DNA from 3 places in the Kineococcus sp. GCM10028916 genome. Region 3 is predicted to be linked to each of the others. Evidence: riboswitches for the same ligand, from Rfam matches in the RefSeq annotation. Region 3 holds a riboswitch; each other region holds the start of a gene.
What was found. A riboswitch is a leader RNA that binds a small molecule or an ion and turns the genes downstream of it on or off. The one in region 3 is predicted to bind S-adenosylmethionine.
Positions count from the first base shown of each region.

Region 1: another riboswitch for S-adenosylmethionine. It lies ahead of sfnG (dimethylsulfone monooxygenase SfnG); the one in region 3 lies ahead of ACFQ46_RS09285 (aminotransferase class V-fold PLP-dependent enzyme).
Region 2: another riboswitch for S-adenosylmethionine. It lies ahead of ACFQ46_RS05545 (ABC transporter ATP-binding protein); the one in region 3 lies ahead of ACFQ46_RS09285 (aminotransferase class V-fold PLP-dependent enzyme).

Region 1 is NZ_JBHTFM010000008.1:42,359-46,433, forward strand. It holds gene ACFQ46_RS09545 (methionine ABC transporter ATP-binding protein) at 1-949, opposite strand, end outside; SAM riboswitch class IV at 1,117-1,227, opposite strand; SAM riboswitch class I at 1,397-1,480, shown strand; gene sfnG (dimethylsulfone monooxygenase SfnG) at 1,490-2,635, shown strand; gene ACFQ46_RS09555 (N-acetylmuramoyl-L-alanine amidase) at 2,747-3,535, shown strand; gene idi (isopentenyl-diphosphate Delta-isomerase) at 3,555-4,075, shown strand, end outside; gene ACFQ46_RS09565 (AAA family ATPase) at 4,057-4,075, opposite strand, start outside.
Region 2 is NZ_JBHTFM010000003.1:626,386-630,460, reverse strand. It holds gene ACFQ46_RS05550 (YqjF family protein) at 1-741, opposite strand, end outside; SAM riboswitch class I at 835-928, shown strand; gene ACFQ46_RS05545 (ABC transporter ATP-binding protein) at 922-1,731, shown strand; gene ACFQ46_RS05540 (aliphatic sulfonate ABC transporter substrate-binding protein) at 1,778-2,806, shown strand; gene ACFQ46_RS05535 (ABC transporter permease) at 2,803-3,600, shown strand; gene ACFQ46_RS05530 (DinB family protein) at 3,641-4,075, shown strand, end outside.
Region 3 is NZ_JBHTFM010000006.1:445,043-449,117, forward strand. It holds gene metE (5-methyltetrahydropteroyltriglutamate--homocysteine S-methyltransferase) at 1-835, opposite strand, end outside; gene ACFQ46_RS09280 (methylenetetrahydrofolate reductase) at 832-1,773, opposite strand; SAM riboswitch class I at 1,835-1,926, opposite strand; SAM riboswitch class IV at 2,087-2,201, shown strand; gene ACFQ46_RS09285 (aminotransferase class V-fold PLP-dependent enzyme) at 2,257-3,603, shown strand; gene ACFQ46_RS09290 (rhodanese-like domain-containing protein) at 3,687-4,061, shown strand.

The DNA of each region.
Region 1 (4,075 bases), on a different contig from region 3:
GCAGCCCTCGTCGCTCGAGGGCGGCGATCAGCAGCGCGGGGTCGAGCGAGGCCGGGACCCCGAGGGTGGCGTGCCCGACGGTCCGTCCCGTGACGGCACTCACGGAGGCGCCGAGCAGGGCGAGGTCGTGGCCGAGTTCGCGGGCCGTGCTGGTCAGCCAGTCCGCCGGCACGTCGTCACCGCGGTAGTGCACCGTCCAGGTGACGAGCCGGGGATCGGTGGCGACGGCCCGCCGGGGCAGCAGCGCCGCCCCGACCGGCGACCCCGGGTCGCGCAGGACGTCCAGCAGGGGCGCCGACTCGACGATGCGGCCCTGCTCGAGGCGGGCCACGGAGTCCGCGACCTCGACGACCGTGTCCATCTCGTGGGTGATGAACAGGATGGACAGCCCCAGGTCGTCGCGCAGTTCGCGCAGCAAGGCCACGATCGAGGCCGTCGAGCGCGGGTCCAGCCCGGAGGTCGCCTCGTCGGAGAGCAGGACGCTCGGGCGCAGGGCCAGGGCGCGGGCGATCCCGACGCGCTGGCGCTGACCGCCGGAGAGTTCGTGCGGGTAGCGGCCGGCCAGGTCGGCCAGGCCCACCCGTTCCAGCAGTTCGGCGACCCGGGCGCGCCGCTCGCGGGGGACGACCCCGAGGTAGCGCAACGGGAGTTCGACGTTCTGGGCGGCGGTGCGCCGGGTCTGCAGCCCGTCGGACTGGAAGATCGTGCCGATGCGGCGACGGGCTTCGCGCAGCCGTCCCTCCCCGAGGTGGGTGAGGTCCTGGCCGCCGACGAGCACGGAACCCGACGTGGGCCGGGTCAGCAGGGTCACGCACTGGGCGAGGGTGCTCTTGCCGGCCCCGCTCGGCCCGACGACGGCGGTGATGCTGCCGGCGGGGACGAGCAGGTCGAGGCGGTCCAGGACGGTGGTGCTCCCGTAGGTCTTGGTGAGCTGTCTCAGCTCGATCATGGCTCGATCACGTCGTCTCCAGGGCGGCGTGGGGCGCGCGAGGGCGCGGCGGGGGAGCGTCGGGCGGACCGGCGCAGGGGGGACCGCCGGACGGGGTGGCCCGGGGTGTTCAGCGGGGAGTGCGGACGCTCAGCGTCGACAGGTCTGGTGGGACACGTGCGTCTCCTTCAACGTCCTTACCCGCGACACCCGCGGGTCGGGTCATCACCCGGAGCACCCCACGACGGAAGGAGGGTTGCCGACCAGCGAGCCGGGGCTTCGCGCTGGTACTCATGACCTGATCCGACAGTGACAGTCGAACCGGGGTCCGTCAAGCGGTTCGGGAAGGTACCGGATATCCGCACCCGGCTTCGAAATCGTTCGTGCGCAACGGCTTGCGCCGGACCCCTCCGGTGCCGGGCCGGCCCGAGTCGCTGCGGGGCCGCCGGCGAGGCGTTACAGTTCGCAGGACCATCCAGAGCGGCCGAGAGATCTGGCTCGACGACGCCGCAGCAACCCGAGCCCGGGTGCTACCGCCAGGACCGATGGAGGAGCACCACCATGTCCGTGAACGAGCCGCTGAAGTTCGCCTACTGGGTCCCGAACGTGTCGGGCGGTCTGGTCGTCTCCACGATCGAGCAGCGCACCAGCCACGACCCGGCCTACAACGTCGCCGTCGCCCAGGCCGCCGAACGCGTGGGTTTCGAGTACGCCCTGACCCAGGTCCGCTACCTCGCCTCCTACGGGGCGGACGCGCAGCACGAGTCGACGTCGTTCTCGCTGGCCCTGCTGCTGGCGACGCAGAAGCTCAAGGTCATCGCCGCGGTGCACCCCTTCTTCTGGCACCCCGGGGTCCTCGCGAAGTTCGCCGCGACCACCCAGGAACTCACCGACAACCGCCTCGCGCTGAACGTCGTCTCCGGCTGGTTCAAGAACGAGGCGACCCAGCTCGGGGTCACCTGGCACGAGCACGACGACCGCTACCGCCAGTCCGAGGAGTTCATCGCCCTGCTGCGCGGGGTGTGGACCGAGGACGGTTACAGCCAGCAGGGTGAGTTCTTCAGCGCCGAGGACATCACGTTCCGCCCGCAGCCCAAGGTGCAGCCGGAACTGTTCCAGGGTGGCAACTCGACGGCTGCGCAGGCGATGGCCGGCCGGGTCAGCGACTGGTACTTCATGAACGGCAAGTCGATCGCCGCCGCCGCCGCCGGGGTGCGCGAGGTCAGCGCCCTCGCCGCCGGCAACGGCCGCTCGGTGCGGTTCGGGCTCAACGGTTTCGCCGTCGTCCGCGACACCCGGGACGAGGCCGAGGCTGTCCTCGAGGAGATCATCGCCAAGGCCGACCGCACCAAGGTCGAAGGTTTCGGCGCCGCCGTCCAGGAGGCCGGGAACTCCACCAGGGACGGCAAGGGCATGTGGGCCGACAGCGAGTTCCGCGACCTCGTCCAGTACAACGACGGTTTCCGCACCGGTCTCGTCGGGACGCCCGACGAGGTCGCTCGCCGCATCCTGGCCTACCGCCTGGTCGGGGTGGACCTGCTGCTGCTCGGCTTCCTGCACGTCAAGGAGGAGGTCGAGGCGTTCGGCGAGCTCGTCATCCCGAAGGTGCGCGAACTCGAGGCCCGCCTCGTCGCGGGCGAGGACCTGGACCTCGGCGCGGAACTCGACGAGGCCGTCGTCGCGGCGACCACCCCGGTCCCCGCCTGACGCTGCGCCCACTCGCGGGGGTGGAAGCTCACCTCGTGCACCGCCGTGGCGGAAGACCACCCAGCCCGCCCGTGGCACCCTGGGTGCGTGCGGTGCGGACCGGGACTCCTCGTGATCACCCTCGCGGCGCTCCTGGCCGCGTGCTCGCCCGCCGCCTCACCGGCCCCCGCACCGACGCCCGCCGCGAGCGCCGAGGTCCGGGTGGCGGCCCCCTCGCCGAGCACCCCTGCGCCCGTCGTCGTGCTCGACCCCGGCCACAACGGCGGGAACGCCGCGAACCCCGCAGCGATCGACGCACTGGTGCCCGCGGGCGGCTTCGAGAAGCCCTGCAACACGACGGGGACCAGCACCGACGCCGGCTACCCCGAGCACGCCTACGCCTTCGACGTCGCCCTGCGCACCGCTGACCTGCTGCGGGCCCGGGGCGTCACCGTCGTGCTGACCCGCGACGACGACACCGGGGTCGGGCCCTGCGTCGACGCCCGTGCCGCCATCGCCGACGCCGCCGGTGCGGCGCTCACGGTCTCCATCCACGCCGACGGGGCCGCGGCGAGCGCCCGCGGGTTCCACGTCGTCGAACCCGCGCTCGCCCCCGACGGCGGCAACGCGGCCGTGCTGGCCGTCTCCGACGTCGCGGCGCGGGACCTGCTCGCGTCCTTCGGGACGGCCACCGGCCTGCCCCGGGCCGACTACCTCGGCGACCTCGTCGAACCGGGGCTGACCCGGCGTTCCGACCTCGCCGGGCTCAACCTCGCGCGGACGCCGTCGGTGCTGCTGGAGTCGGCCAACATGCGCAACGCCGAGGAGGCCGCCCTCGTCTCGGACCCGGACTTCCGGGCCACCGCCGCCCGGGGAATCGCCGACGGTGTCACGGCCTTCCTCGCGCGCGACGGGTCCTGAGACCGTTTACCGTTCGGGGGTGACCCTCGCACCGACCGCCGATCTGACCGAACTCGTGGTCCTGCTGACCGAGGACGGCACACCGTGCGGGACCGCGCTGAAGTCCCAGGTCCACCACACCTCGACGCCGTTGCACCTGGCCTTCTCGTGCTGGCTGCTCGACGACGCCGGCCGCACCCTGCTGACCCGACGGGCGGCGACGAAGCGCACCTGGCCGGGGGTCTGGACCAACTCCTTCTGCGGCCACCCCGGTCCGGGGGAGGAGCCCGCGGACGCCGTGGTCCGCCGCTCCGTCCAGGAGCTCGGGATCGAGGTGGAGGGCGTGACGTCGCTGCTGCCGAGCTTCCGCTACCGCGCGGTCATGGCGGACGGCACCGTCGAGAACGAGGTCTGCCCCGTCTTCACCGCGCGCATCGCCACCGGGTCGGGGGAACTGGTCCCCGACCCGAGCGAGGTCGACGAGTTCCGCTGGGTCCACCTCGACGAGCTCCGCGAGCAGATCGCCGCGGACCCCTCGCCGTTCAGTCCGTGGATGTTGTG
Region 2 (4,075 bases), on a different contig from region 3:
GAGTTCCCGCGGCAGCGCGAACCGCGTCGTGACCCGCTCCGCGAAGCAGACGTGGTCGGGCGGTCCGGCGAGGTCGAACCCCGCCGCCCCGCGCAGGCCGTCGTCGAGGACGAGCACCTCGGCACTGCGCAACGGCCACGGCTCGTGCTCGTTCGCGACCCACCAGGTGCGCCCGCGGTGGGCGACGTGCAGCCCGAACCGGGCGGTCACGAACGCCGCGACCTCGTCCTCCACCCGGTCGGTGCCGAGGCGGACGGCGATCCGGCTGCGCACGCCCGCGCGGGTCCGGCACGTCCAGGCCAGCTCGCGCGCACCGTCACGGACCCGTTCCGCCCGCCGCATCCGCGACCACCGGTACGGCAGCCCGAACGCCGTCTGCGCGCCGAGGACCACCGCGAGCCGGGTCGCGTCCAGGCTGGCGAACACGACCCCGCGCCGGCCCTCGTCGTCCACGGAGTAGAGCCGCACGTTCGTCTCCAGGAACGTCCCCGCGTACGGCACCGCGGGAGCCCGCCCGGGTCCGGCACCGCGCAGCGTGAACGGGATGAGCCCCACGTAGGTGACCCCGTCCAGGACGTCCGGGCGGACCCCGGGCGGCAGGTGCGGCGCGACGACCGCCGGGTCGACCGCCCAGTGCAGGAAGGCGAGGTCGTCCCAGTGCTGGTGCATCATCACCGGCCCCGAGAGGGCCGGGGCGGTGACGGGTGGGAGACGGTCCAGGGTCGGGACGGTGGCGGGCACGGTTCATCGTGCCTGGCCGGGGCGCTCCCGGCACGGCAGCCACTCCTCGTGCGGTCGCGGGTGGTTGCCGTCGCAACTTGCCTTACCCTGGATCCACCATCCAGAGCGGCTGAGAGACCTGGCTCCGCGACGCCGCAGCAACCTCCCCGTCCGCGGGGTGTGGTGCTCACGCCAGGACCGATGGAGGAACCCGTGTCCGTGACGTCCCCGCCGAGCACCGAACCCACCCGCGTGGACGCCGCCGACGTCCGGCTGCGCGGGGTCGGTCGGACCTTCGGCGAGCGCGACGTGCTCGCCCCGCTGGACGTCACCCTCGAGGCCGGGCGCACGGTGGCCCTGCTCGGCGCCTCCGGCAGCGGGAAGTCGACGCTGCTGCGCCTGGTCGCCGGGCTCGACACCCCCACCACCGGCTCGATCGAGGTCGGCGGGGAGCAGGTCCGCGGGGTCCACCCCCGCACCGCCGTCGTCTTCCAGGAACCGCGACTGCTGCCGTGGCGCGACCTCGCCGGGAACGTCGCCTTCGGCCTGCCGCGCGGCACCCCGCGGGCGGAGGGCCGGACGGAGGTCCTGCGCTGGCTGGACGTCGTCGGGCTGGGCGAGTTCGCCGGCCACCGGCCGCGTCGCGTCTCCGGCGGGATGGCCCAGCGGACGGCGCTGGCCCGGGCCCTGGTCCGCCGGCCCGGGGTGCTGCTGCTCGACGAACCCTTCGCGGCCCTCGACGCCCTGACCCGGCTGAAGATGCAGGACCTGCTGGACGAGGTGCAGCGCGAGACCGGTGCCACCGTCCTGCTGGTGACCCACGACGTCGACGAGGCCCTGCACCTGGCCGACCGGGTCCTGGTCCTCGGGCCGTCCCCGGACACGGCCGGCGCGACGGTCGTCCGCGACCTCGCCGTCCCCGCCCGACGCCCCCGCGACCGCGGTGACGCCGCCACCGCGGAACTGCGGGTCGAACTGCTCGACCTGCTCGGCGTGCCCCGCACCGTCTGACGCAAACCCCCCACCACCGCGAAACCCCAGGAGAACCGTGTCCGTCGTGCCCTCGAACCTGCCCACCCGCCGTCTCGCCCTCGGCCTGGCCCTGGGCGGGGTCTCCCTCGCCGCCGTCGGCTGCGTCAAGGGCGAGTCCTCCAGCGGGGGTGCCCCCGCCCCCGCCACCGGTTCCGGGAGCGCCTCGGGCGGGGGGACCGTCCGCCTCGACTACGCGCTCTACAACCCGCTCAGCCTCGTCGTCCGCGAGCAGAAGATCCTCGAGAACGCCGGCCTCACCGTGCAGTGGGAGCAGTCCGCGGGCAGCAACAAGGCCAACGAGTTCCTGCGCAACGACAACCTCGACATCGCCTCCACCGCCGGGTCGGCCGTGCTGCAGGCCCGCACCAACGGTTCCCCGGTCCAGACGATCGACGTGTTCTCCCAGCCGGAGTGGACGGCCCTCGTCGTCGGCAAGGACTCCACGATCACCGACGTGGCCGGGTTGCGCGGCAAGCAGATCGCCGCGACCACCGGCACCGACCCGTACTTCTTCCTGCAGCAGGCCCTGGACCAGGCAGGCCTGTCCGCGAGCGACGTCACGATCACCAACCTGCAGCACGCCGACGGTCGCGCCGCCCTGGAACGCGGCGACGTCGACGCGTGGGCGGGGCTGGACCCCAACATGGCCGGCTCCGAACTGCTCGCCGGGTCGAAGCTGCTGTACCGCAACGTCGACTTCAACACCTACGGGATGCTGAACGCCCGCGAGGCCTTCATCAAGAGCTCGCCCGAGCTGGTGCAGCAGGTCGTCGACGCGTACGCGACCGCCCGCGCGTGGGCCATCGCGAACCCCGCCGACCTCGCCACGCTGTACGCGACCCAGGCGCAGCTGACCCCCGAGGTCGCCGCCCGCGTGCTGGAACGCACGACGCTCGACGTCGACTCCGTCCCCGGCGACGCCCAGCGCACCGTGCTGGCGGGGATCATCCCGCTGATGGCCTCCGCCGGTGACGTCCCCTCGGCGGACGCGGCGACGGAGGCGCTCGACGGGTTGCTGGTGCCCGACTTCGCCGAGAAGGCCACCGTCTCGTGAGCGTGCTGGACACCGAACGCCCCGCACCGGCACGGCGGTCGCGGGGTCCCCGGAACCGCGGGTGGCTGGGCTGGGTCGTTCCCCTGCTGCTGCTGCTCGCGTGGTTCCTCACCACCGGGGCGGGAGTCTTCGAACGCGTCCAGCTGCCGCCGCCGGTCGACGTGCTGAACGCGGCCCGGCAGATGTGGGCGACGGGGCAGTTGCAGCTGAACATCGCGATCAGCGTGCAGCGCGTCCTGCAGGGTTTCGCCGTCGGCGCGGTGGCGGGAGTGGTGCTCGGTGGGTTGACCGGTTCCTCCCGGGTGGTGCACGACCTCCTCGCGCCCACGCTCGGCGCGTTGCGGGCCGTGCCGTCGCTGGCCTGGGTCCCCCTGCTGGGCCTCTGGATCGGGCTCGGGGAAACGCCGAAGATCACACTCGTCGCGATCGGGGCGTTCTTCCCGGTCTACACGACGGTGCTGAACGCCCTCACCCACCTCGACCCCGCCCTGGTCGAGGTGGGCCGCGCCTACGGCCGCCGCGGGGTCGGGCTGTTCCGGGAGGTGCTGCTGCCGGCGACCGCTCCCGCCCTGCTGTCGGGGTTGCGGCTGGGGTTGGCCCAGAGCTGGCTGTTCCTGGTGGCCGCGGAACTCCTGTCCTCCTCGATCGGCCTGGGGTTCCAGCTGACCAACGGCCAGAACACCGGCCGGACCGACCAGATGCTGCTGGCCATCGTCCTGCTCGCGGTGCTGGGCAAGGCGTCCGACGTCGTGCTCGGGCTGGTCGAGGGTCAGGTGAAACGCGCCCGGGGGTGACGGGTTGTCCCCGCCGCTGGCGTCCGCGACAGTGGTCGGCGTGAGCGCGACGGGTGAGAAGGCGACGTTGCTCGACTACCTCGGCCACTACCGCGAGGTCATCGAGCGCAAGTGCGAGGACCTCGACGCGGGGCAGCTCGCGACCCGGTCCGTGCCGCCGAGTTCACTGAGCCTGCTCGGCCTCGTCCGCCACCTGGCCAAGGTGGAACGCGACTGGTTCCCCCGGACCCTGGCCGAGCGTCCCGAGACCCCGCGGCTCTACTGGACCGAGGAGGACCCGGAACTCGCCTTCACCGGTGCGGTGGCCGACGACGCGGTCGTGAGCGAGGCGTTCACCACCTGGCGGCAGGAGGTCGCCGCCGCCGACGCGTGGCTGGCGGAACTGCCCGAAGCCGACCTCCGACGCGAGGTGCCGCACCGCGACGGTCCGGTGAGCGTCCGCGACGTGCTGGTGCACCTGATCGAGGAGTACGCC
Region 3 (4,075 bases):
CCTCGACCGCCGTGGCGGCCAGGGGTTCCAGGAGGTCACCCGGGTCGCCGTAGGGCGTCGCGACCAGCAGGCGCGGACGGCCCTCGAGCGCCGCGAGGCGGTCGTAGGCGCGACGGACGAGGTCGGCGAGACCCTCGACGCCGTTCGTCGCGGAGTCGCTGACCAGCGCCGGTTCGTCCAGCTGCACCCACTCCGCACCCGCTGCCGCGTAGGCGGTCAGCAGTTCCTCGTAGGCGGCCAGCAGGTCGTCGAGCCGGGAGATCGGGGCGAAACCCTCCGGGGCGTCGTCGGCCGCCTTGGCCAGCAGCAGGAACGTCACCGGGCCGACCACGACGGGACGGGTCAGGAACCCGTCGGAGAGCGCCTCGGCGAACTCCCGCACCCCGCGGTCGTCGGCGAACCGGAAGGTCGTCGACGGGGAGATCTCGGGGACGAGGTAGTGGTAGTTGGTGTCGAACCACTTCGTCATCTCCAGCGGGGCGTCCGCACCGCGACCGCGGGCGATCGTGGAGTACCCCACGAGGTCGACGCGGCCGTCCTCGCCCACGACGTCGGCGAAGCGCGGCGGTACGGCGCCGAGGGCGACGGCGGCGTCGAGCACCTGGTCGTAGGCCGAGAACGCGGACGGGATCGACGCGTCGTGCGCCGGCAGGCCGAGGGCGTTCAGGCGGCGGACCGTGGCGGCACGGACCCCGGCCAGGGCGGCCTCGGTGGTGGCGAGGTCGGCGCGACCGGCCCACAGGGCCTCGAGGGCCTTCTTGGCCTCGCGGTCGGCGCCGATGCGCGGGTAGCCGAGGACGGTGGCGGTCCAGGTGGGGAAGTTCTCGGTGCTCACGGGGTGGGACCTCCTACCGCAGCGATGCGGCTCTGGGTGGATCGGGGCAGGTTCAGGTGGTCGAGCAGGTCGAGCGCGGGTTCCGCCGCGTTGAACGTGTAGAGGTGCAGTCCGGGGGCACCGGCGTCGAGCAGTCCCGCCGCGAGTCCCGACGAGAACGCGGTCGACGCCCGGCGGCGCTGGGCGGTGTCGTCGGTGTCGAGCGCCGCGAGCAGCTGCTCCGGGGCCGGGACGCCGGCCAGGTCGCCGATGCGCTGCAGCCGGCGGGCGTCGTCCGTCACGGCGATGCCCGGCAGCAGCGGGATGCTCACCCCGGCGGCGCGCGCCCGGCGCACGAAGGTGGCGTACTCGTCGGCCGAGAACGTCACCTGGCAGATCGCGAAGTGCGCACCGGCGTCCTGCTTGGCGCGCAGGGCCGCCAGTTCCGCGTCGCGACCGCGGGGGAAGGCCGCCACGGCGAGGGTCAGGGGACCCTCGTCGACGGGGACGCGACCGCCCCGCAGCGCGGAGCGCCGCCGGTCGGCGACCTGGAGCAGTTCGACCAGGTCCCGCGCGGTCGCCAGACCGTCGGGGTGCGGGGTCCAGTCCGTGCTCCCGACCGGCGGGTCGCCCCGCAGCGCGAGGACGTTGCGGACGCCGGCGTCGAGGAACTCGCCGGCGATTTCCACGACCTCACGTCGCGAGGACCCCACGCACGTCAGGTGGGCCATCGCCGGCACGGCCGTCGAACCCAGGACGTGGGCCAGCAGCTCCCGACTCGGTCCCTTCGTCGCGCCGGCCGCCCCGAAGGTGACCGAGACGAAGTCGGGGTGCGTGTCGAGGAGATCGGAGAGCCTGCGCCACAGCGACTCCCGCCCGTTCTCGGAACGGGGCGGGAAGAGTTCGAAACTGACGGTGGGCCTCCCGGTCGCGGCGGCGACGAGGGGAGCCAGCGTCATCGCGGCCGGCCCCGGTCCGGAACCGGGTACGCGTCAGGGACATCGGTGGGGCGCATCACGAACTCCATCGGCCTGGCTTTAGCACCCTCGCCCGGGCTCGGGGGGTTGCTGCGGCGTCGTCGAGCCAGGACTCTCGGCCGCTCTGGATGGTGTTCACCGAATGTAGACCGGGGTCGATGCGATCCACAAGTGCTGTTCCGGGGTTCCCCCGAACGGGGGAACCACCCGACACGTGGGGTTCTGGAGGGAGTTCCGACGGGTTCGCGACACGCCGATCTTGCTCAGCGGGGTCCGACGTGGCAACCTCACCGCAGGTCATGAGCGCCAGCGACAAGCCCCGGCTCGCTGGCCGGCAACCCTCCCTCCGCGGCGGGGTGCCCCGGGTGACGACCTGGTCGACGCCGCAGTGGCGCCGGCAAGCGCGGACCTCGCCGGGGTGATCCCGGTCCTCCCGGCAGGGTCCAGTTCCTCCAGGAGACTCTCGTGACGCTCAGCACCCTCTCCCCCCTCCGATGCCCGGCGCCCGTCGCGCCGCTGCTGCCCGTGGTCGGCAGGGACACCCGCGTCCCGCTCGCCCAGGGCGGGTCGACCACCTACGCGAACCTGGACAACGCCGCGAGCGCGCCCGCCCTCGTCTCGGTCGCCACCCGCGTCGCCCAGGTCCTCCCCCACTACGCCAGCGTCCACCGCGGCGCCGGGTACCTCTCGCGCGTCTCCACCGCCCTGTTCGAGCAGGCCCGGGCCGAGGTCGGGACCTTCCTGGGGGCGCGCCCCGACGACGTCGTCGTCTTCACCCGGAGCACGACCGACGCGCTCGACCTGCTCGCCCGGGCCGTCCCGCAGGGCTCCAGGGTCCTGGTGGCCGACGTCGAGCACCACGCGAACCTGTTGTCCTGGCAGCGCTCAGCCCTGACCACGGTCCTGCGCGGCGGGTCGGACGCGGAGGAGACCGCGACGCTGCTGGAGGCCGAGCTCGCCCGCGGCGGGTACGCGCTGCTGGCCGTCGCCGGTGCCTCCAACGTGACCGGTGAGGTCCTGCCGCTGCGCCGGCTGGCCCGGGCCGCGCACGCGGCCGGCGCCCGCATCGCCGTCGACGGGGCGCAGCTGCTCCCCCACCGCAGGGTGGACCTCGGTCGCGACGGGATCGACTGGATCGCGCTGTCCGGGCACAAGCTCTACGCCCCCTACGGGGCGGGCGCGCTCGTCGGTCGTCGCGACTGGCTCGACGCCGCCGATCCCTACCTCGCGGGTGGGGGCGCCACCCTCGACGTGCGCCACGACGCGGTGCGGTGGGCCACCGGGCCCGACCGCCACGAGGCGGGTTCCCCGAACGTGCTCGGCGCCGTCGCCCTCGCCCAGGCCTGCAGCACGCTCGCGACGCTGGCCCCCGGAGCGCTCGAGGCGCACGAGGAGGCGTTGCGCGAACGGCTCGTCGGCGGGCTGACGGCCCTGACGGGCGTCGAGGTCGTGCGCCCGCACCCCGACGACGCCGTGGGGGTCGTGACCTTCACCGTCCCCGGTCGCTCGGTCTCCGAGGTCGCGGCCTTCCTCTCGGCCGAGCACGGGATCGGTGTGCGCGACGGACGGTTCTGCGCCCACCGGTTCGCCGACTCCCTCGGTCTGGCCGACGGCGGGCTGAGGGTCTCCACCGGGGTCGGGACGGGATCGGCCGAGGTCGAACGGCTGCTGGCCGCGGTCGAGCAGTTCGTCGGTGCCGGGCCGGAGCTCGAGTACGGGATCGTCGAGGGGCACTGGGGTCCCACGACCGACGCTCGCCCGGAACCCGCGTCCTTCCTGCCCGCGCCCGGCGCCGGCGCGGACCTGGGGTGACCTCGTCCCCGACGCCTCAGCCCGCAGGGACGACGGCCTCGCGCGATCGCCGGGGCCGACCGCACGAACCGAGGAGACACGACGTGAGCGACACCACCGCAGCACCCCAGGCACCGCTCGTCGACGCCGAGACCGCCGGACGCGCCGTCGCCGCCGGTGCGCTGTTCGTCGACGTCCGCAGCGACGCCGGGCGGGCCGCCGCCGGCGACCTGCCGCAGGCCGTCGTCGTGGCCAAGACCGAGGTGGCGGAGAAGTTCGCCCTCGGTTCCGACACCGCGCTGGCGGAACTCACCGGGAAGGACCAGGAGATCGTCGTGATCTGCGGTTCTCCCGCGGGCTCCGGCCCCGTCACCGCCGAACTGCTGGCGGCCGGCTTCACCGACGTCGTGCAGGTCGACGGCGGGTTCCCGGCCTGGAAGGCCGCGGGGCTGACCGTGGGCGAACCGGCTCAGACCTGATCCACCCCGGTCGA